DNA from 4 places in the Paenibacillus sp. sg306046 genome. Region 4 is predicted to be linked to each of the others. Evidence: riboswitches for the same ligand, from Rfam matches in the RefSeq annotation. Region 4 holds a riboswitch; each other region holds the start of a gene.

Region 1 (5,662 bases), on a different contig from region 4:
TTATACTGCTCCTCCGGGTAATCATGCGGCCCGAATTCCTCGGTAATCATATCGAAGCTTTTTTCCTCAATTTCCTGAGGCTGCACCGTCAACGGCTTGAAATCGGTCTGAAAATCCATTAGCCACGCACCTCCTGCAACGTCGTCACAAGCTCGGCGATCACGCCGGCATAATCTGTAAATACAAGTCCGTAATCCAATTGCGGCCGCCCGATCACGATCGTCTCGATCCCAAGCTCAAGCGCCGCCGAAAGCTTCTCCTCAACCGCGCCAACTTGTCCGCTTTCCTTCGTAATCAGCACGGTAACGCCGTAATGACGATAAAACGCCTGATTCATTTCCTTCGAAAACGGCCCTTGCATCGCCACAATATATTTCTGCTCGACGCCAAGCTGCTCGCATTTCTCCATATTATCCTTGCGGGGCAGCATCCGCGCTACCAGCGTCGTATCCGGCAAGCCAAGCAGCTTGTCCGCAAATACTTGCAGCGTCTTGCTGCCCGTTGCCAGAAACACGACGCCGCGCTTCTCCGCCGCAAGATCAGCCGCCTGCTCGTAATCGTCCACGAAGGTCAGCTTCGGATGCGCCGCATAGCTGCCATGCTCCCGCTCGTAGCGGATATAGGGAACGCCGGCCGCCTTGGCTGCCGCCATCGCATTACGCGAGGCTTCCTCGGCAAACGGATGCGTCGCATCGACGACAGCTTGTATGCCCCGCTCCTGAATCAGCGCAATCAGCGCAGGCTCAGGCAGCCGGCCGACCTGAACCGACAGCCCAACCTCGGACAAGCTTTTGGCTGCTGAATCCGTCACAACCGTCGTCAGCAGGTCGAAGCCGGCCTTGCTGATCTGGATCGCCAATTCCCGCGCATCGCTTGTTCCAGCCAACACCAAAATCATGAACGCACCTCTTTCGCTGCAGCCGCCTCGCCGCCCGCCGATGCCGGACACGCCTCCGCTTCCTCAGCCTTGCTGCTTGAGGCAGCGCCCGTCTGCTCGTGGTGGTGATCGTGCGCATGGTCGTGTCCGTGATGGTGATCATGCCCGTGGTCGTGCCCATGGTCGTGTCCATGATGATGATCATGTCCGTGGTCGTGCCCGTGGTCGTGCCCATGGTCGTGTCCATGATCGTGATCGTGATCATGATCGTGATCGTGGTCATGGTGATGATGATGGTGCTTCATGGCCTCCAGACGGAACTGGCACATATCACAGTTCATCTTGACCTCACCCTGAAGCGCCTCCAACGCGCGCTCGCGCAAAATATCCTGCAGCTTCGGATGGAAGCCGAAATAATCGGCCAACACCAGCTCCAGCTCCGGATACTCAGCGGCGAACGTCTCCTTCAGCTGCTCCAGCCGCTTGATCAGTACGCCCGTAAAGAGGAAATACGGCAGCAGCACGATCTTTTTCGCGCCAAGCCGGACACAGCGCTCCACGCCTTCATCAGCGCGAGGCGACGTCACGCCGATGAACGCCGTTTCGACCCATTTCACCTGAAGACGTTCCCAGAGCAGCCGCGAAATTTTAAACAAATCGCTATTCGCGTCCGCATCGCTGCTGCCCCGTCCAATCAGCAGCAGCGCCGTATCCGGCGAATCTGCAAGTCCGTCAACGCCCGCTTCGGCCAGACGCGACTGCAAAATATCCAGCGACAGGTCATGAACGCCAATCGGCCGGCCATAATGGAACTGAATGTCCGGATACGCAGCCTTTGCCTCGTCGATGGCTGCCGGAATGTGCAGCTTCGCATGTCCTGCAGCAAGCAGCGTGATCGGCACAACTCCTACGCGAGTAGCGCCCCGCTTGGCACAGGCGGCAAACCCGTCGCGCATCGTCGGACGCTCAAACTCCAGGAAGCAGGTCTCGACGATCGGCACGTCAAGCCCCTGCTCCACCGCGCGTACAAACTCGCGGATTTCATCATTCCCTTCGGGATCACGGCTCCCGTGACCGACAAACAACAAAGCATCCATGTTTCGTTCTCCCTACTTAATCGCCGCAGACGGCGTTTTCGATTTTGAACACCGGTACTTCACGGAAGCGGTATCCTTCCAGCTCCTTGACCCGGTTGAAATATTTATGGAACCGCTCGTTCGGATGCCCTTCATCGGCATATCGGCGAACGATGCGCTCCACCGTATCCAGCAGCTGCTCCGGCTCGACGCCCTCAGCGACCGGAATGCCAGCATGCGCGTTTCTACCCACGGTTTTACCGCCCAGAAACAGATCAAACTTCTCCCGGCGGTACACAATGCCGATATCTTCCTTCACAGCCCCGTAGCAAGCCATGCCGCAGCCGTTAAAGCCGATCCGCAGCTCCTTCGCGACCTTCATCCCGCCGATCCGGCTCTGCAGCTCCTCCAGATGAGGAACCGAATCCGCCTTATCCATATTGCAAAAGTCGCAAGCCTTGATTTGCGTCACATCGCCGATCGGAGCAAGCAGCAATCCGGCGGCACGCAGACGGCTCACCGCTTCGTCCGGCTCATCGGTCACGATCCGCACCAGCCATTGATGATGCGGCGTATATTCGATGCTGCCGTCCTCACCGACGATTTCAGCGAGCAGCGTCAGCTGCTTGCTGGTCAGCTTTTTCTCCGCCAATCCCGGACTGACGGCAAATTCCAAAATTTGCTGGCGGCGGAACACCCCCGCCTGCTGCAGCCATGGTGCGGCGCTTGGCTTCGGTTCAACAGCCGCGCCCGTTTCGGTCAGATTCAAAGCTCCTGCAGACGTCCCGCGATGAGAGTCTACCAGCCACAGCGCCTCCAGCGCCAATTCCAGCGGAGATGGCGACGCTGGCGCAGGCTCAGCCACCGCCACAGCAGCTGCGGATGCCGTCTCAGATGCCAGCGGCGACGCCGCGCTCGACGGCTGTGTGCTCACGGCTAGCGGCGAACCGCCGCCTGCAGCCGGAGAGCCCTCGCTTGTCTTCCAGCCTGAAAATCCGTGCTCAACGGCTGCATCGGCGTCTTTTACATTCGCCGCCGACGTTCCGGCTCCCTGTCCGCTCAAATCCGCCTGCTCAGTTGACGCTTGACGTCCCTCCAGCGACCACGGCTCCGCCTCGGGACGCAGACGCTCATGCGGCTTTAGCGGCTGCGCGCCTTCGCCAAGCGTATATTTGCGCTGATAGCCGCGCGGCGTAATGATCAGGCCGTCATAAACCGTTGTCGCTGAGTTGCCAATGATAACCGTCGTCAGCATGCCGATATCATGCTCCAGCATGTTACCTAGCGTCGTCACCACCACTTCCTCACGGTCCCTGTACGCGCTTTTGACAATGCCGACCGGCGTATCGGCCGAACGGTAGCGCAGCAGCATCTTTTGCGTCTCGACAATTTGGCGAGTCCGCCGTCCGCTGCGCGGGTTGTACAGCGCCACGACGAAGTCCGCCGCCGCCGCTGCCTCGACCCGCTTGATGATCAGCTCCCAAGGAGTCAGATGATCGCTCAAGCTGATCGTACAAGCATCGTGCATAATCGGCGCGCCGAGCAGCGAAGCCGTCGAGTTGATCGCCGAAATGCCCGGTATAACTTCCACCGCCACGCCCGTTTCACGCCGCCACCCGCGCTCCATCAGCACCTCGTAGATCAACCCGGCCATACCGTACACCCCGGCGTCTCCGCTGGAAATGACCGCAACCGTCAAGCCGGCCTCCGCCTGACGCACCGCCTCCTGCGCCCGGCTGACCTCCTCCGTCATGCCCGTGCGCACGATCTGCTGACCGTTCAGCAGCCCGCGAATCAAATCCACATACGTGTTATAACCAATAATAACGTCGCTTTCCTGAATCGCATCCTTGGCAGCCTGCGTCATATGCTCGAAGCTGCCTGGCCCGAATCCGACCACCAATAATTTTCCTCTCATCCGTGCTTCCTCCCTTTGCGTATGATGTCATGTAACTTCCGTCCCACCTAGCGGCCCGGCCGGCTTCCCCGTACATGCAGCCACTCCGTCGAAGCCCGATGCAAACGCAAAAAAGCGCCCTCCACACTAGAGAAGGACGCTGGACGACAAAGGGAGATTCGCCGATGAAAGACTGGCGGCCCGCAGAATGTCTTGCGACACCCGCGGCCTCCGCTGCCATCAGGTCGGAACCCGTTCGGCGTACACCCTCCCTATCCTCGTAGGTTACCGGTGACTGCACGCCAGACGCGCAGTACCCTGCGGCGGCGTTTTGTAAACAGGCAGGTCTCCTGACTCGCGCGTCATCGCCGATCTCCCAGCCTTCCCATCCGTAGACAGTGGCATCATGCAGAGAATGGCTCGTCGCTTACAGTGGCGGGACCGCGCCGGACTTGCACCGGCTTCCCTTTTAAGCCGGAGGCGAGCTGCTCTCCCGTTCCGGCACCTGTTTGTTGAACCTATACACGTTATATGAGCGAGACTTTGATTATATCCAAGCGTGTAACAATCAAACTTAATGATAGCATGTTAGTTTCAGCGCTGTCCACCGTTTCTGTCGTCAGCGGTCATCAGCCAGGGGGAGTCATCGGCGGTCCGTTTTCTTTCTCCTATTTATTTGTCCGACCGGAAAAGCCTATAATAGAAACGCAGAAGTAAACCCGCTGAACGAAGGAGTTCGTTGCCATGAATCATGAAGCGCTCACCGTCCACGCTCTGGCCAAGCCAGGCACGCAGCTGCGTTACCCGTTTGATCCCAACCTCCCGGTGCTGTTTGTAGGCAACAAAATGTTCGCACTGCTTGGCTCCACAGACGGGCTGCCCAGCATCAGCCTCAAGGCTGATCCCGATACCATCTGGCTGACCCGTGAAACGTACCCCGGCACCGTGCTGCCCGGCTATCACCTGAACAAAAAGCACTGGAACACGGTGGTGCTGAACGGAACGTTATCCGAACAGCTTGTGCTCGATATGCTGGAAGAGTCTTACCAGCTTGTCCGTCGTAAATTAACCAAAGCGGTGAAGGAGGAGCTAGGGCTGATCTAACGTTTCCCAGGCAGGACGTGTGTACTCGCGACGCCCTGCCTCGGTGATCGTCACCGCCGTATTCCCATTGATTTAGCACAGGAATTATGGTACATTTACGTTACTTCTTTTCGTGTTTTCGTGCGGGTGTAGTTCAATGGTAGAATGCCAGCTTCCCAAGCTTGAGGCGAGGGTTCGATTCCCTTCACCCGCTTAACAATGAAAGAATCCTCTGAACCCTTGCGGCGCAAGGGTTTTTCTTTTTGTCCGGAACTATTTGTCCGATATCATTATTGCCTTAGAAATGCCGGGTGGGAAAAATTAATACGAAGTCTAGACTTCATGAAGGATGCCCCCGCTCCTTGAGCGACTTGCTGGACTTGCGAAATGGAGAATAACGTCTACAATTATAAAGAACCCCAATGTCTAGCAAATCCTATTCCGTAGATAAATCAGGAGGAAATTATGTTTCATGTATCTGAGGCTACAGGCTGCCCTTTTAACGGTGATTATTTATTAAAGGAAGAGCGGAAATTCGATATTCGGGATTTTGGAGCAGGCACGGAGAAATCCCCTGTTGACAATACGAAGGCCATTCATGCCGCTATTCAAACTGCTGCTGCTGGAGGCGGCACTGTCGTGATCCCTGAGGGTGATTTCAGAGTGTATACGATTCGCCTGACGAGCGGCGTCAATCTATACCTGAGTGAAGGCAGCACCCTTCATGCC
Region 2 (5,662 bases), on a different contig from region 4:
TCTGCCGGGCAAGCGCCTTGCGCGAATAGGCTCCAACCGGCTGACCGTTCAAGGTGATCTGACCGCCGCTGGCCGGCAATACGCCGGACAGCAGCTGCAGCAGCGTCGTCTTGCCGCTGCCGTTCGGGCCGAGAATACATAGCCATTCACCCGGCCGTACCGTAAATTGCACGCCGTCCAGCACGACTCGCGTCCCGTAGCGCTTCTGCAGACGCTCAACCGCCACCTCAATCACGGCTTCCTCCGCCCCCTTCGCACCTCTGATGGACTTCAGCTGAACCTCTTCATTGACACGAAGCCGCTCTGTCCGCCTACTCATTTCTGACCAGCTTCCCCGTCTCCGACTGCCTTTGGCTCCCCTGGTAGCTTCCCTTTTGCTCCTTGTGGCTGCCTCTGACTGGCCCAGGCTACCACGACCACTATGAACCGCCGCTTAATGCTCCGATTGCCCCGCGTGCGCCTGCCCGCTCAAGCTCCCTGATCACGTGCCAGTCGCTTGCGCCGCTTCAACAAATACGCGAAAAACGGAGCGCCCATAAATGCGGTTACGACACCAAGCGGAATTTCGGTAGGCGCCAGCAGCGTCCGGGCCAGCGTGTCGGCCAGCAGCACATAAATCGCGCCCCCGATGACGGACAGCGGCAGCAGCAAGCGGTAATCGGGGCCGACCAGCAGCCGCAGCAAATGAGGCACCAGCAGCCCGACGAAGCCCACAACTCCGGCCACCGACACCGCAGCCGCCGTAATTAACGTCGAAGCTACCAGCACCACCAGCTTCGTCCGCTCCACCGGCACCCCCAGATGGGCGGCCTGCCGTTCACCGAGCGCAAACAAATTCATCGCCCGGCCATAGCCGAGCAGCAGCAGCAGCCCCGCCGCCAAATACGGGAGCAGCAGCAGCGAATATGACCAGCCGCGCAACGCGAGACTACCCATCAGCCAAAAAATAATTTCATTAATCACCTGCTTGGACATCGACACCATCAAGGACACGATCGCCGATAAAAACGCCTGCAGCACCACACCCGATAAAATAACCGTCTCGATCTTCAGCTTCCCGTCCGTCCGGGCCAGCAGCAGCACGAGCAGCAGCGACACAGCGCCTGTGCAGAAGGCAACCGCAGGCACGCTCCATTCGCCCAGCGCATATTGCAGTCCAAATAAAATAAGAAAGGAAGCGCCGACGGACGCTCCCGAGGACACGCCCAGCGTGTACGGATCAGCCAGCGGATTGCGCAGCACGCCCTGGAAGGCCGCGCCGGCCAGCCCAAGCGCCGCCCCCACCAGCATACCGAGCACAATCCGGGGCAGCCGCACCTTCCAGACGATCTGCTCCGAGGAAGCCGGCCAAGCCGCTTCAACCCGCCCGTCCATGCCTGGGAAGTGATGAAGCAGAATGCTCCAGACATGAACAAACGGCACCCGGACCGAGCCAACCGACAACGCGATCGTAACGACAAGCAGCAGCAGTCCAAGCGCAGCCAGCCCCCAGCCGATCAGCTTTTTTTTCATTTACTTCACCAATTCAGGATAAATGCCCTTGGCAATTTCCTTCAAGCCCTCCGTAATTCGCGGACCGGGACGAACTGTCGTATCCTTATCCACGCCGGCCAGCCTGCCGTCCTTCACGGCGTCGATTTTCTCCCAGCCGCTGCGCTCGCGAATAAGCTGATCCAGCGTTTTTTTCGAGCTGTCATCAATCAGATTACGCGGGTAAAGAATGACCTTCGGATTTTCGGCGATAACCTTCTCCTCGCTCAGCTTGACATACCCTTTCTCCGACGCATACACATTGATGCCGCCCGCGATGTCGATCAGCTCGCTCAGAAATTCGCCGGAACCAACCGTCCAGCCTGGAGAAAATTCGATCAGCACCTTCTTTTTTTCCTCCGGGTTCAGCCCCTTCACCGCGTCAACGACCTGCTGCCGGTCCGCCTTCATCTGATCGACCAGCTTTTGCGCCTCCGCCTGACGGTCGAAAATTTGCCCCATCAGCAGCAAATTGTTCATCACATCATCAACCGTCTTCGGCTGCACCTGGAACAAATTGACCTTCAGCTCCCGCAGCTTCTCCACGGTCGGCAGCTTCATCGACACCCCGGTCAGCGTCAGGTCCGCACCCGCGCCGATCAAGGCTTCTTCATTGGGCTTCGTGATGCTGCCAAGCTTGGGCTTGCTCTTCGCTTCAGCCGGATAATCGCAATAATCGGATACCCCGACTACCTTGCTGCCCAGGCCAAGCGCAAACAGCATCTCCGTCTCGCTCGGCGAAGTGGACGCAATCCGCTCCGGAGCCTTCTCAAACACAAACTCCTTGCCCGTCGCATCCGTCACCTTGAGCGGGTAAGCGGTTCGCTTCGTCTGCGCTGCGCCTTGCTGCGCGCCACTTTCCGCTTTGGGCGGATCGACCAATACGCCGGGGTTGGGCGCATTGGTCGGCGGAGCCTTGTCTCCGCAAGCGGCAAGCGTTGCCGCGAGCGCCAAGCCCAGCACAGCGTTCAGCAGCTTGCGGCTTCTTTTTTTCAACAGATGATCCATCCTTATTCTCACTCCTACCTTGTGCATTTCGTTAAGCTGATCCCACCCTGGCATGCCCCCGTTTACAACAAAAGCCAGACAAAAAAACCTCTGCCTGCGGACCAAAGTCCAGAGCAGAGGACAGACTTCTACGCGCCGGTCCGTCTTCGGGCATCCTTTACCCGCCGACCAACCAGTCACCGCCTTGTCACTGCCGCTCCCTTTCCTCGAAAGGAACTAGCCGTACCGGCGGCGGGCAGGTCTCCTGACTTACGGACTCCTTGCCGGCTCCCCGCCTTCCCATCGTCGCTGGCCGCGCCGACAGTGGCATGTGGGGAGCTTATCGTCCGATTACAGTGGCGGGACCGCGCCGGATTTTAACCGGCTTCCCTTTTAACCCGAAGACTTCTCCGTTGCCGTGTCGTCTCCGGGCACCCGTGCCGTATTTCATGTCATACCATTTGTTTATAGCCGTCAGCCAAGCCTTCGCAAGCTCTTGTCGCATTACGTCGGTCCGAGCCGATCCGCTACTTCTGGGCAATGTGCTTCATCACCAGCTTGGCCTTCTCAATATCCTTCGCATTCTGCGGAATAAACGCATACAAATCCTTGCCATTCAGCTTCAGCTCCGTAAACCACTTCGTCTGTTCCAGCGGAATGCCATACAGATGCTTTTCCAGCTTGGGAGCAGGCTTGTCCGCCGCCTTCGAAGACTTGCTGTCCCGATCCTCGATCGGAACCTCCAGCACTCCGTCCGGGAAGTCCGCCGCGCTCGCCAGCTCATCCAGCGGCACGAAGCCTCCCTGCATCCCCAGACCCTTGAATTGCTCGCCTGGAACGACAATGATCCCGTTTTCCCCAGCAGCAATTTCAACGATTAATTTTTCCATTGAAAACATCGGCGATGCCGAAATCGACACGGTTGGCGTTTCCCCTACATTGGCAACAAGCGCCGTTTGCAGCTTCTCCGCCACTTCGCCCGGAATTCCGGTTTTCGAGATCATAAACATCGGCACATCCGCCTTCGGTCCGCCGCAGCCCGCGAGCACCAGCAGCAAGCCTATACAGAGCAGCCAGCATCCTTTCCTCAAGACCCGTTCCCTCCATCCGACAAGTTTGTCAGCTAAGTATGCAATCCGCTTAACCTTCTCATCGACCTATCTTACCATATCGGATTCCTTCGGATCAAAATTATTTCGGCAGAAAGCGCTTGAGCGGTCTGAACTGAAAAAAAGAATAAGCACGCCTATTTTGGATAGGATGCTTATTCCTTTAAAGCGACCGACCGATTGCTTGCTGTCACTAGCCGAAGGCTGTCCGGCAAAAGCTCTGCAGCGAGCTTTCATGTTCACGCTGTGTTTTCCCTCGCGACGCCCTGCTTGTTTTTCTCCAGCAGCCATACCACCCCCCATAACGCCAGACTCGCTATAACCGCCACGATCGCTGATCCACCCGCATGCAGCAGCAAAATCGGAGCCCACAATATACCGAGCGTGCGATGCGCCACCCGCATCCATTTGTTGCGAATTTTGTTCAGGAACAGACCGTACCCGGCGAGCGTCAGCAGAATCACAAATCCGGCCAGGCCGGAATAAATATCACGGCTCCCCGGCTTCGCAATGAGAAAATAAACGCCATGAGCTGCAACGGCCAGCAGCGTCAGCCAGCCCAGCAGCTTATGAGCCGCGTACAGCAGCTTCCCCGCTTTTCGCACCAGCAGCGACGGAGATTTCAGCTTTTTCTTGAACCAGAACCAGGAGAAGCTGACCGCGCCCAAGCCTACAGCAACCGTGCCTATGTTTTTGAACCACGCCTGGATACCTCCTGGTCCCGCTTCGCCGCCTGTCGGCGGGCGCATACCGCCTCCACCGCCTCCAGCCCCGCCACCTTCAGGCGGTCGCATACCGCCCATGCCGCCGCCGCCCGGAGGCGCCGACATGAAGTAAACGTACACGACTAGCGCGATCGCTGCCGCAACCGCCACAATGGCCGGAATCCATACCTTCTTGTTAGACTTCATCAAACCGCACCTTTCCCCATCGAATTACCTCTACTGTAATCCATCAAGATGAGCATACGATGAAACTTGGCTGAAAATCAGCTGAATGTATGACCGCCGGCTCTTCACTATGGATCAGCCTAGCTTACCCAACCAACAAAAAAAACACTCCCGGTATCGAGTGTTCTACGAGTCTTCCTATAGCTGTTACGCCGGTTCCGGCATCACCGTCCCATTTCCCCGCAACGCGCAAGAAGCCGCTTCTCAGCGGCCTCTACGGTGTGCTTTCATATATTCATTGATTTTAATATCCAATTCCATACTAATCTCGACCACTCGGGGAGAAGTCAAACTGCTGCCATCCTGAACGAGCGCTTCCAGCTCCTTGCGCAGCCGGTAAATGTCATCTTCTAAGGACGCAGATGATGAGGTTGCATTTCGTTTTCCAAACATCCACTTGGCTTTGCTTTCGTTCTCATGAATCCATCCGATTTGCAGGTGCTGCCGAAGCCGATATTCCGGAAAAGCCATAATTCATCCCTCCCAGTTCCCGAATCTTTAGACCCATAGAAGAAAAGCCTCATAAATGATTAAACCTATGAAACTTCCATGTATCTAACATACCAGTTTTGGGAGAACTTGAAAATGGCTTTTTTTGTCGAATCACATTTTTTTCATAAAATTTCCAATCCGGTCGAACGCTTCCGTCAGCTGGCTGACCGAATAGGCGTAAGAACAGCGCAGAAAGCCTTCTCCGCCGAGTCCGAATACGTCGCCGGGAACTGCCGCCACCTTGCCCTCCAGCAGCAAGCGGGTCGCAAATTGCTCGGAAGTGAGACCTGTTGCCTGTATGGACGGAAACGCATAAAACGCGCCCTGAGGCTCATGGCACGGAAGACCGACCTCCCGGAAGCCCTGGACAACGAGCCGTCTGCGTTGATTGTAGGACTCCACCATACGGTCCTTCTCTTCCATCCCGTTCCGCAGCGCCTCAAGTGCAGCCACTTGACCCATAGACGGCGCACACATAATCGTGTATTGATGGATTTTGAGCATCCCCGCAATCAGCTCGCGGTGCGCGCACACATAACCCATCCGCCAGCCGGTCATCGCAAACGACTTGGAGAAGCCGCTGACCAAAATCGT
Region 3 (5,662 bases), on a different contig from region 4:
GGCCGGCAAATTTTGCCGGTCGCGAGGTGCAGATTGCAGATCGCGTTCGTATGCCAGGTGCCGTGCGTGCTCTGATTGAGGCCCATCGTCCAGCAGCTCATCCAGTCGGGCGATTCGCCGATCCACTGGGCCGCCTGGCGAATATCCGCCTCCGGGAGTCCGGTCATGTCGGCAACCCGCTCAGGCGTGTAAGCTTCCAGAAATTCGGGCATCTGCTCCCAGCCGGAAGTAAATTCCTGAATAAAGGCGGGGTCCGTCTGCCCGTTCCGCACGAGCAGGTGCAGCAGCCCGTTCAGCAGCGCAAGGTCGGTTCCCGGCCGGATCGGCATATACAGCGTCGCCTTGTCGGCGGTTGCGTTGCGCCTCGGATCAACCACGATCATCTTCGCCCCGGCCTTGATCCGGTCCATGACCCGCAAAAACAAGATCGGATGGCAGTCCGCCATATTGGCCCCGATGACGAAAAATAGGTCGGTCCGGTCGATATCCTCATACGAGCCGGGAGGACCGTCAGCGCCCAGCGACAGCTTGTAGCCGCTGCCCGCGCTCGCCATACAGAGGCGTGAATTGGACTCGATATGCTGCGTGCGAACATACCCTTTTGCGAGCTTATTAATGAGATATTGCGACTCCAGCGACATTTGGCCGGATACGTAGAAGGAAAGGGCGTCCGGACCGTGCTCGTCGAGTATCGACCGCAGCCGCCGAGCCGTTTCGCTGATCATCCGGTCCATCGGCTTCCGGATCAGCTCGCCTCCGCGGGCGGGCCGCTCATGCGCGTACTCCAGACGTCCGGATTCTGTAAGTGCCTGCTCACAGGTGTTGCCCTTCGTACAGAGCCGTCCGAAATTGGTCGGATGCTCCTTGTCGCCGCTTACCTTGACGACCCGGTTATCTGCCACCTCAAGAACGATCCCACAGCCGACTCCGCAGTAGGGACACACGCTTTTTATTTTTTTCGTTGCCATATCGGGATCACCAGCATTTCTAGACAGGGAATGTAAGTCATAAAACCTAACACCGTTGTTCAAAATATATATCGCAAAGCGATTGAAGTCAAGGTTTTTATGTTATATAAACTAACATAAAACGACCCGAATTTCTGTTTCCAACGAATCGTAACGAAACTCGCCTATAAAGGTAACATTACGTAAGCGAGGTACGGATTATCATTGTCCCCGGCCCGAGAATACGGTACATTGGAAGTATTCTAATTTGGTGAGAGGGACGGGATCATGCAGCCAGGAAAACTGTCGAAAGAAATATACGAACAGCTTGCCTTATTTCGCTATCGCATCCGCAAATTTATTCGCTTCAGCGAGGAAGCGGCGCGGGCGAAAGGATTAACGCCGCAATACCACCAGCTGATGCTTGCGATCATGGGCTTCCCCGAGCGCGATTATGCGACGCCCAAGGAGCTGGCCGAGCGGCTGCAAATTACTCCGCATGCCTGCATCGAGCTGGTCAAGCGCTGTGAGGGGCTTGAGCTGGTACAGCGATTTCCGAATCCCGAGGATGGGCGCAGCGTATTTGTGCGCTTGACCGAACGCGGGATGACCTTGCTGGAGGAGCTGTCCGAAATTCACCGGGACGAGGTGACCCGGGCAGGCTTGCTGGAATTCCGGTCGCATGAACAGCCGGATACGCAGTCGTAGCCCGCAGCAGCGGCTTGATGATCGTTGCCATCCTTGATCGCCAGCCGGCATCCAGGGCCGGCCGGTCATCTGCGCGGCTGATCAGGAATGCAAGAGCAAGCATATCAACTAAAGCCGACCGCCAACAGAAGCGGCGCAATGAGGAGAGCCAGCCATGTCAGACAAGCAGCAAGGCGCAACGACAAGCACGCAAGTGCTGGAAAATCAGGCTGTATTGGCAGCGATGGAGCAATCGCTTGCCATGATCGAATTTAATTTGCAGGGCGAGGTGCTGTGGGCCAACGCACGGTTTGCCAGCGCCATGGGCTACAAGGTCGAAGAGCTGCCCGGCAAGCTGCACCGGCAGTTTTGCCTGCCGGGGTTCGTCAACAGCCCGGCTTACGAGCGGCTTTGGAGCAACTTGCGTGCAGGCGTCGCCTTTCAGCAGAAAATTGTCCGCGTCGCCAAAAACGGCGCGCAAATTTGGCTGGAAGCGACCTACATGCCGGTACTTGGCCCGAACGGCCAAACGGTGGCCGTGCTGAAGGTAGCGACAGATATCTCGGAGCGGGAGCGGACGGCCGCCGGGCTGACGAGCGAGCTGCAGCGGATGGCGGCGGATCTGCTTGGCCGCACGACGGAAGGGATAAGCCGCAGTCAACGGGTAGCGGCCGTGATGGATCAGGTTGTGAGCGATAACGAGCTGAACAGCAGCGTGTTATCCGATTTGGAGCAAAAAATTCGCTCTATCCGGCGCATCGTGCTGACGATCCGCGAGTTTGCCTCGCAAACGAATCTGCTTGCGCTCAATGCGGCTATCGAGGCTGCGCATGCGAAGGAGCACGGACTCGGCTTTCAAGTCGTAGCCACCGAGGTTCGGAAGCTGGCGGAGCACGTGCAGGCGGCCGCGCAAGAAATTGAAACGTCGATTGCGGGTGTATCCGAGCAGGTCGGCAAGGTGAATGTCAGCTCGCTCAGCTTGCGTGAAGCGATTGTAAGCAGCCAGGGCCAGATTCAGCAGGCGGTGGCCGAATTTGTCAGCATCGGCGAAGCGGCCGGACTGCTTGACGAGCAGACCAAAATCTTAAACCAGATGTAAGCGGCCGGCAATTGCAAATCTATGATTTTCGTGTATGATAGAGCAGTATGTAATTTCATATTGTGGGAATGGGTGCTTTGGCAAATGTAAGAAACGCCAGAGCTTAAAAGGGAAGTTCGGTGCAATGCCGACGCGGTCCCGCCACTGTAACGGAGAAGTCACAGCGATAATGCCACTGGTCCTGGAAAGGATTCGGGAAGGCCGCTGCTGATGTGAATTCCGGAGCCAGGAGACCTGCCTGTTCTGACAACACTGCGTTAACCTACGGAAGATAGGGAAGTGTTAAGAGAAGCGTTGACCTGCCTCGGGAACGCGGCCACTTCTTCATGAATGGCCTTGATCGGGGTTTGCTTACGATAACGCGGGCATCTTTACCTTATTTCTTCGGGTAGAGATGCCTTTTTTGGTCTCTTCACGCCGTAGACGCAAGTTCACAGTGAAATCTAAGGAGGCGTTGCAGCAGGTTATACGGATGAAACGGCAGTACGGCAGCAAAACCATGTTCAACTTTCAACTAACTTCAATCAACTTCGACTAAGTTCAATCAACTGCAACTAACTTCAATGCAACCGGGAGGCATTCGACATGACATCTGATTTACGAAGCTGGAAAACATCCAGATCCATCGCACTAGTACTGATCATCCTGCTGCTGGCGGCTTGCTCCTCCAAGCCGGGCGGCGAAAGCGCTTCGCCTGCTCCATCCGGGGCAAGCTCCACCGAGGCGGCGGCCGAGCAGGTGTTAAAATATGTGACGCTGAATATGCCGCGCTCGCTTGATCCGGTCCATATTGATGCCCAACGGATTACGTCCGACGGCATCGCCGAGCCGCTGGTCATGCTGAATGACGACGGCTCAATCCGACCTTGGCTGGCAAAATCGTGGAAAAACGTCGAGCCGACGTTGTGGGAAATCGAGCTGCAGCCGAATGTGAAGTTTTGGAGCGGTGCGGCAATGGATGCGGCGGCGGTGAAGGCGGCGCTGGAGCGTCACCAGAAGCTGAACAAACGCGGCCCTTCGCAGATCGGCGGCGTGGAATTTACGGTGAAGGACAGCCAGCATCTGCTGATGAAAACGCCGAAGCCTGACCCTAACTTTGTGTTCAAGCTGAATGGCTTTGCGATTCATAATACGGCCGAAGCGGAGCGGCTGGGCGACAAGTTTAATACGCAGGCGGATTTGACCGGCTTTATGAAGCCTGTGCAATTTACGCCGGGCGAGCTGCTGATCTCTGAAGCGTTCTCCGGCTATTGGGGCGAGAAGCCAAAGCTGCAGCGGCTCGAAGCCAGATTGGGCGCGGATGCGCAGGCGCGTTTACTTGCTTTGAAAAACGGCGACGCCGATGCCGATATGAACGTGGAGGTTGAGCAGCGGGTGTCTTATGAGAAGGACACAAAATTCGCTACGTATTTCCCGATCGGCCAGACGACCAATCTGTGGCTGAATATGAAGAAGGTGCCTGCGCTGAAGGACAAGCGGGTTCGCCAGGCGATTAACCTCGCGGTTGACCGCAAGGAGCTGATCGAAGGGGTAAGCCGGGGCTTTGCCGCCAAGGCGACCGGCCATTTCCCGGCTGGCCTGCCGTACGCGATTGCGACCGGAGCCGAGACGGACCGCGCACAAGCGGAAAAGCTGCTGGACGAAGCCGGCTGGGTGAAGGGCGCCGACGGCATCCGCGCCAACAAGGACGGGCAGAAGCTGAAGCTCAGCATGCTCACGTACACGGTGTTCCAGCCGTTGGCCGTCGCGCTGCAGTCGCAGTTCAAAGGCGTGGGCATTGAGATCGTGCTGAACCCGGTCGAAACGACGGCGTCCAACCAGATGATGCTGGATGGCAGCTTTGACACCGCAACGTATTGCTCCTGCGGCACGGCGACCGGCGATATCGGCGGGCAGCTGTATTCGTATTATCATACGGGTGTGGCGTCCAACTACGGCGGCTACAGCAATCCGGAGGTGGACAAGTTGATTGAACAGCTGACGTCCGAATTCGATGCAGGCAAGCAAGTGAAGCTGGCTCAAGAGATTCAAACGCTCGTGCAGCAGGATGTGCCCATTATTTATCTGTTCAACAACACACGCTGGGGCGCCGCTTATACGACGAAGGTGAAAGGGATCGACAGTAACCTGAAAACCAAAATCGTACCCGGCATGTACCTCACAAAATGAAGCTGCTGCGCTACACGGCCATACGGCTGCTGTTGACGGTGCCTGCGCTGTTTGGAATTACGCTGCTTATCTTTGCGTTGATCCGGTTTATTCCGGGCGATCCGGCACGGGCGATTTTGCTGACGATGTTTGATCCAAGCACCAATCTGAGCGATCTGGAGAAGGATGCCGAGGCGCTGCACAAGCAGCTTGGGCTGGATCAGCCGTTTGTCGTCCAGTACGGCTCCTGGCTGTGGAAAATCGCGCGCGGCGATCTCGGCGTATCCTTCCGCAGCAGGACGCCGATTTTGGAGGAGCTGCTGAGCCGGTTCCCGGCTACGCTGGAGCTGGCCGGCGGCGCGCTGCTGATTATGCTGCTGATCGCGATTCCTTCCGGCATCGCCGGTGCGGTGTACCACCGCCAGCTGGCCGATCATGTGACGCGGGTCATCGCGCTGATCGGCGTGTCGGTGCCGAGTTTTTTCCTCGGGCTGGTGCTGATGTACGGGTTCGCCGTTAAGCTCGGCTGGCTGCCGACGATGGGACGGGGCGGAGCCTGGCATCTGCTGCTGCCGGCGCTGACGCTTGGCATCGGTCTGTCCTCCGTGACAGCCAGGCTGCTGCGGACGAGCCTGCTGCAGGTGTTTTCGCAGCGCTATATGATGCTGGCCGAAGCGAAGGGGCTGCGCCGCAGAACCATTTTGTTCAAGCATGCACTGCCGAATGCACTGCTGCCGGTGCTGACCTCGTTTGGACTTATCGTAGGCGGGCTGATCGGCGG
Region 4 (5,662 bases):
TCATACGGCGTATGCAAAATAAGCTGCTGCTCCGGGTCTTGAAATACGAGCCCGATTTGCTGCCGGAGCCGCTTCAGCTCGGCCGCGCGGTAGGACAGCGGCTGTCCGTGCCAGCGAACCTCGCCGGAGCCGGGACGGAGCAGGCCGATCGCGTGGAGAAAAAAAGTCGATTTGCCGGAGCCGTTATGCCCGCAGATGGCGATTTTTTTTCCGGCTGGCAGCAGCAGCTCCAGCCCGTCCAGCGCAGGCAGTGCCGCGCCGGGGTATTGATGCACGAGCTGTCTCGTTTCCAAAATATACGTCATCTTCAGAAAAGCCCCTTCCAGATCAGCCAGCCCTGCAGCGCCAGCAGCGCGGCCAGTCCAAGCGCCGCTTCCCCCAAGAGCCGACGGGGGACCGGACGGCCGCCGCCGAGCGGGGACAGCCGGATGTCCCCGGTAAAGCCGCGGGCAGCCAGCCCGTGCGACAAGCCCCGGTAGCGCTGTATCGTTTTCGCAAACAGACGGCCGACCAGCACCGCAGTATCGCGGATGCGTCCGCGGAAGCCCGTTTGACCGCCGCGCGCTTGCTGCGCCTCGTACAGCTCCTGCGCGGTATCGGCGAATAAAAAGATAAACCGGTACGTGACCAGCATCAGCTCGGTCACCAGCCGGGGGGCCCGCAGCTTGTCCATCACCTGAAACAGGCTGGAAGCCGGCGTCGTCAAAATGAGGAAGGCCAGCACCGAAAAGCAGGCCGCTGTCCGGCACAGCAAGCCTGCCGCACGCGCAAGTCCGCTGCCGGATACATACAGCTGACCGGCGGCCAGATCCAGCTCCAGCACGAGCGCAGGCAGGCTGGCCGCATAAAACAGCAGGGAGACACCGACCAGGGCGGCGTAAAATCGCAGCGGAATGCGGGCGTGGCCGACAATGCCGAACCCCATCCAGACGAACACGGCCGCTTGCACGACTGGGTGGGCGGTGTAGGACACTAAAAAAAGAACGGCTGCGAAGCCGGCCTTCCCCAAGGGGGAGACGGAGCGCAGTCTGTTCGAATACGCATACGCGTCGATCCGGCGAATCATAAATGGGCGGAGTCGGGGCGCTTGCGGTTCTTGCTGCCGCTGGCGGTAGAGTTGGAGCCGGTGGTGGAGTCGTTGGTTTTGCCATGCTGCAGCGACTTGCCGCGCAGCAAGCCGATGACGTAGCCGATCAAGCCCGCGCCGATCGCGGCCTGCAGCGCAAACAGCATGCTTTCGGTTTCGGCCGGCGGCTCGAACCAGGAGGAGAACCACGGCTCATACGACGGAGCCAGTGTGCCGATCATTTCCTCGGCTGCGCCATCGGCGCCGCCGAATTCGCCCTGGACAAAGAGCAGCGGCAGCACGGCCAGCAACACAACGGCAATCAAAATGAGCCAGTTTTGGGTGCTTCTTTTCATTGGGAGCGTCCTCCTTTCATCGCCCGCTGCAGCAGCGACAGCTCCTCGGTGCTGTGCGCCTGCAGCCAGTTCCAGATCAGCACGGTCAGCAGCCCTTCGCTGATCGCCAGCGGAACTTGCGTGATGGCGAAGATGCCGCCAAATTTGGCGAAGGAAGCAAGCATGCCTCCGCTTTCCGCCGGAAAAGCAAGCGCCAGCTGCAGGGATGTGACGACATAGGTGCTCAGATCAGCCAGCGCGGCTGCGGTGAAAATGGCCAGCTTTTGCTTGCCTGTCGCCGCCATCAGCCAGCGGTAGGCCGCATAGCCGACGAATGGACCGGCTACGGCCATCGAGAAGGCGTTGGCGCCCAGCGTCGTCACGCCGCCATGGGCGAGCAGCACCGCCTGGAACATCAGCACAATCGAGCCAAGCACGCTCATCGGCAGCGGACCAAACATGACCGAGCCAAGCCCTGTGCCTGTCGGGTGCGAGCTGCTGCCGGTGACGGACGGAATTTTCAGCGCCGAAAGCACGAACGTAAACGCTCCGGCCAAGCCGAGCATCAGCTTCAGCTCCGGAGTTTCCCGTGTAATGCGGACCAAGGCGCGCAGGCCGAGTATAAAGAAGGGAATAAAAATCGCCCACCAGAAAATCGCCCAGCCCAGAGGCAGAAAGCCTTCCATAATATGCATGGCGCTGGCGGTTTGCGGCTCATTGAGCAGCAAATACAGCGTAAAGCCTGTAATGAGAAGCAGCGTACCGGCCAGCTTCTTCCGTTTCATTGTACATCCTCCGTTTCGTTAAGGAACCTCATAAACAGGAACTGCTAAACATCGACCTTTAACTTACATAAATCGCCCATGCCAAACAAATTACCCATACAAAACACAAATAAGCCAATCCATCTCGGAGTTGGCTGCCGGTACGATAACGTCACAAATAACGATCACTGGCATGCGACCGCTGCTGTGTGGCTCGTACACCTCTCCTTTCCGCGAAGGGTAACGGGTGTGCAGAAGCTAGGTAGGTCTCCTGGCTCCCGGATCAACGCGGCCTCTCGCCTTCCCCGGATCACATATCCGAGTGGCATGCAGAGAGAACGCTTTCCGGTTACAGTGGCGGGACCGCTCGGGAGTTGCACCCGATTCCCTGTTACCCTTTGCTGCTGGCAAAGGCACCTGGCTCTGTAAAGCAAATTTACTTGAAACATATCACAATCTAGTGACTTTGTCTATCGAGTGTGTTACTATTTTTATATTTCATGTTACTTGTATAGAAAAAGGGAGTGGTACGGTCGTGAGGTTTCGTTTTCGTTCATTAGGGTTGGCCGGCTTGATTTGTGCAATCGGGTTAGCCGGATGTACGGCCAAGCCGACGCCGCAGGCGCCGGGGCAAGCGACGGAGAGCAGCTCGGCCGCGCAGCAGGAGCAATTGATGCTCGCTGTAGGGGGAGAACCGGAGACAGGCTTTGATCCGACGACAGGCTGGGGCCGGTATGGCTCGCCGCTTTTCCAGAGCACCTTGTTAAAGCGCGACCATGAGATGAAAATCGGGTATGATCTGGCAACCGGCTATGAGCTGAGTGCGGATGGTCTTGTTTGGACGGTACAGCTGCGCAAGGATGCCAAGTTTTCCGATGGGAAACCTGTAACCTCTGCCGATGTGAAATATACGTTCGAAGCCGCCGGTAAAAGCGGTTCGGCGATTGACCTCACGAACCTTGGGTCGATGGAAACGCCGGATGACTATACGATTCAATTCAAGCTCAAGGAGTCGCAATCAACCTTTGCGCAAATGCTTGTCGCCACGGGCATCGTGCCGAAGCACGCCCATGGCAAGGACTATGCGTCCAAGCCGATCGGGTCCGGCCCGTACAAGCTTGTCCAGTGGGACAAAGGGCAGCAGGTGATCGTCGAGGCAAACCCTGACTATTACGGCGCGAAGCCGTATTTTAAGAAGCTGACGTTTTTGTTTCTGAACGAGGATGCTTCCTATGCGGCGGCGAAGGCGGGCAAGGTGGATATCGCGTATATCCCTGCGGCCTTCAGCAAACAGTCGGTCAGCGGGATGCAGATGGTAGCGGCGCATTCCGTGGATAACCGGGGCATTATGCTCCCTTATGTGAAATCCGGCGGCAAAACGAAGGAGGGCTATCCGATCGGCAACGACGTGACTGCCGAGCTGTCGATCCGTCAGGCGATCAACCGGGCGCTGGACCGCAAGGCGATTGTGCAGGGCGTATTGGAAGGTCACGGGACGCCGGCTTATACGGTCAACGACGGGCTGCCGTGGTTTAACCCGGAGGCGGTTATTCCGGACGCCGATCCTGAAGGAGCGAAAAAGCTGCTGGAGGCGGACGGCTGGAAAGATGCGGACGGCGACGGCGTTCGTGAGAAGGGCGCGCTGAAGGCGCAATTCAGTCTGATTTACCCGGCGAGCGATGTCACACGCCAATCGCTGGCGATTGCGGCGGCCGATATGCTGAAGCCGATCGGCATTCAGGTGAAAGCCGAGGGTAAAAGCTGGGATGAAATTGAAAAGCAGATGCATGCCAATCCGGTCATGTTTGGCTGGGGCAGCCATGATCCGCTCGAAATGTATCATGTCTACAGCGCGAAATATAAAGGGGTTGAATATTTTAATCCGGGGTATTACAGCAATGACACGGTTGAGGCTTATATGACGCAGGCGCTGCGGGCTACGACGGAGAAGGATGCGATGGACTATTGGAAGAAGGCGCAATGGGACGGCAAAACCGGACTGAGCGCCAAGGGTGACGCGCCATGGGCATGGCTCGTTAACATCGACCATCTGTATCTGGTGAAAAACGGTCTGGATATCGGCAAGCAGCCGATTCATCCGCATGGTCACGGCTGGCCGGTTACGGATAACATCGAGCAATGGCGATGGACGAAATAACCCGCCCGGCGGACAAGCCAGAGCGCGGACAGTCGGGCGGTCGCCATGGAGCGACTGCCCGTCTGCTTGCGTACATAGGGCGCAAAGGCTGTCGGCTGGCGCTGCTGCTGGCGGCGGTCAGCGCGATTTCGTTTATGCTGGTCGAATATTCGCCGATTGATCCGATCCAGGCCTATGTGGGCGCGGACCTGCTCAAGGTCGGGCCGGAGCAGCGCGAGGCGATTGCTGTTTATTGGGGCCTGGATCGTCCGCCGCTGGAGCGTTACCTGAACTGGGTGGCGGCGCTGCTGCAGGGAGATTTCGGCGAGTCCATGATGTACCGCAAGCCGGTGCTGGAGGTCATCGGCGAGCGTTTTCTCAGCTCCAGCGCCCTGATGCTGGCGGCCTGGACGCTGTCGGGGCTGGTCGGGTTCGCCGCTGGCGCGCTGGCGGCGATGCGGAAGGATACGTGGCTGGACCGGCTGATTCGCTGGTACTGCTATACGTTGTCCTCTACGCCGACGTTTTGGCTCGGACTGCTGCTGCTGTTGGTGTTCGCCGTCTGGCTCGGCTGGTTTCCTGTCGGCCTCGGTGTTCCTGCGGGGGTGCTGGCGGAGCAGGTTACGTTGTCCGACCGCATCCGGCATATGCTGCTGCCTGCGCTGACGCTGAGCGTGGTCGGCATATCCAGCATCGCGCTGCATACGAGGCAAAAGCTGATTCAGGTGATGGACAGCGACTACGTCTTATTTGCGAGAGCGCGCGGGGAGCGGGGATTCACGCTGTTCTGGCGTCATGGGCTGCGCAATGTGGCGCTGCCTGCGGTGACGCTGCAGTTTACGTCTTTTTCCGAGCTGTTCGGCGGGGCAGTGCTGGCGGAGCAAGTATTTGCTTATCCGGGTTTGGGCCAAGCGACCGTTGAGGCCGGGCTGCGGGGCGATGTGCCGCTGCTGCTCGGCATCGTGCTGTTCAGCGCTACGTTTGTATTTATCGGCAATCTGCTCGCTGATCTGGCATACCGGCTCATTGATCCGCGAATTCGGGAGGAGGCCCGGCTATGAAGCAGAAGCAGAAGCAGACAACAGAGCTTCCGCAGGGCGCACGCGCTGCGCTGGAGCCGCTATCGTCCGCCGGGTTCGCGCCCGGCCGGCTGTATGGCCGTCAACGGGCGCTAAGCTCGGCGATAGCGGCCGGAGGCTTGCTGCTGCTGGTTGCCCTTGGCGCACAGCTGCTGGACAGCGGACAGCTGGTGTCGCAGCTGGAGCTGCGCAATCTTGCGCCGTCCTGGAGTCATCCGTTTGGCACCGACTGGCTGGGGCGGGACATGCTGACACGAACGCTCAAGGGGCTGGCGCTCAGC

The links. A riboswitch is a leader RNA that binds a small molecule or an ion and turns the genes downstream of it on or off. The one in region 4 is predicted to bind cobalamin.
Region 1: another riboswitch for cobalamin. It lies ahead of cobJ (precorrin-3B C(17)-methyltransferase); the one in region 4 lies ahead of AC6ROY_RS13760 (energy-coupling factor ABC transporter permease).
Region 2: another riboswitch for cobalamin. It lies ahead of AC6ROY_RS01650 (ABC transporter substrate-binding protein); the one in region 4 lies ahead of AC6ROY_RS13760 (energy-coupling factor ABC transporter permease).
Region 3: another riboswitch for cobalamin. It lies ahead of AC6ROY_RS20950 (ABC transporter substrate-binding protein); the one in region 4 lies ahead of AC6ROY_RS13760 (energy-coupling factor ABC transporter permease).

Annotation. Positions count from the first base shown of each region.
Region 1 covers NZ_JCAMRT010000001.1:433,761-439,422, forward strand. Annotated here, with positions in the region: gene AC6ROY_RS01845 (precorrin-8X methylmutase) at 1-119, opposite strand, end outside; gene cobK (precorrin-6A reductase) at 119-898, opposite strand; gene AC6ROY_RS01855 (sirohydrochlorin chelatase) at 895-1,974, opposite strand; gene cobJ (precorrin-3B C(17)-methyltransferase) at 1,991-3,871, opposite strand; cobalamin riboswitch at 4,174-4,374, opposite strand; gene AC6ROY_RS01865 (MmcQ/YjbR family DNA-binding protein) at 4,595-4,954, shown strand; tRNA gene AC6ROY_RS01870 (tRNA-Gly) at 5,077-5,147, shown strand; gene AC6ROY_RS01875 (glycoside hydrolase family 28 protein) at 5,399-5,662, shown strand, end outside.
Region 2 covers NZ_JCAMRT010000001.1:391,148-396,809, forward strand. Annotated here, with positions in the region: gene AC6ROY_RS01640 (ABC transporter ATP-binding protein) at 1-235, opposite strand, end outside; gene AC6ROY_RS01645 (FecCD family ABC transporter permease) at 469-1,512, opposite strand; gene AC6ROY_RS01650 (ABC transporter substrate-binding protein) at 1,513-2,538, opposite strand; cobalamin riboswitch at 2,756-2,971, opposite strand; gene AC6ROY_RS01655 (hypothetical protein) at 3,045-3,608, opposite strand; gene AC6ROY_RS01660 (hypothetical protein) at 3,866-4,537, opposite strand; gene AC6ROY_RS01665 (aspartyl-phosphate phosphatase Spo0E family protein) at 4,781-5,047, opposite strand; gene AC6ROY_RS01670 (aminotransferase class I/II-fold pyridoxal phosphate-dependent enzyme) at 5,180-5,662, opposite strand, start outside.
Region 3 covers NZ_JCAMRT010000024.1:29,589-35,250, forward strand. Annotated here, with positions in the region: gene AC6ROY_RS20935 (sulfite reductase subunit alpha) at 1-968, opposite strand, end outside; gene AC6ROY_RS20940 (MarR family winged helix-turn-helix transcriptional regulator) at 1,236-1,655, shown strand; gene AC6ROY_RS20945 (methyl-accepting chemotaxis protein) at 1,810-2,733, shown strand; cobalamin riboswitch at 2,787-2,989, shown strand; gene AC6ROY_RS20950 (ABC transporter substrate-binding protein) at 3,319-4,902, shown strand; gene nikB (nickel ABC transporter permease) at 4,899-5,662, shown strand, end outside.
Region 4 covers NZ_JCAMRT010000012.1:20,506-26,167, forward strand. Annotated here, with positions in the region: gene AC6ROY_RS13745 (energy-coupling factor ABC transporter ATP-binding protein) at 1-305, opposite strand, end outside; gene cbiQ (cobalt ECF transporter T component CbiQ) at 308-1,066, opposite strand; partial or broken gene AC6ROY_RS13755 (energy-coupling factor ABC transporter substrate-binding protein) at 1,144-1,422, opposite strand; gene AC6ROY_RS13760 (energy-coupling factor ABC transporter permease) at 1,419-2,186, opposite strand; cobalamin riboswitch at 2,410-2,601, opposite strand; gene AC6ROY_RS13765 (ABC transporter substrate-binding protein) at 2,701-4,323, shown strand; gene AC6ROY_RS13770 (ABC transporter permease) at 4,305-5,363, shown strand; gene AC6ROY_RS13775 (ABC transporter permease) at 5,360-5,662, shown strand, end outside.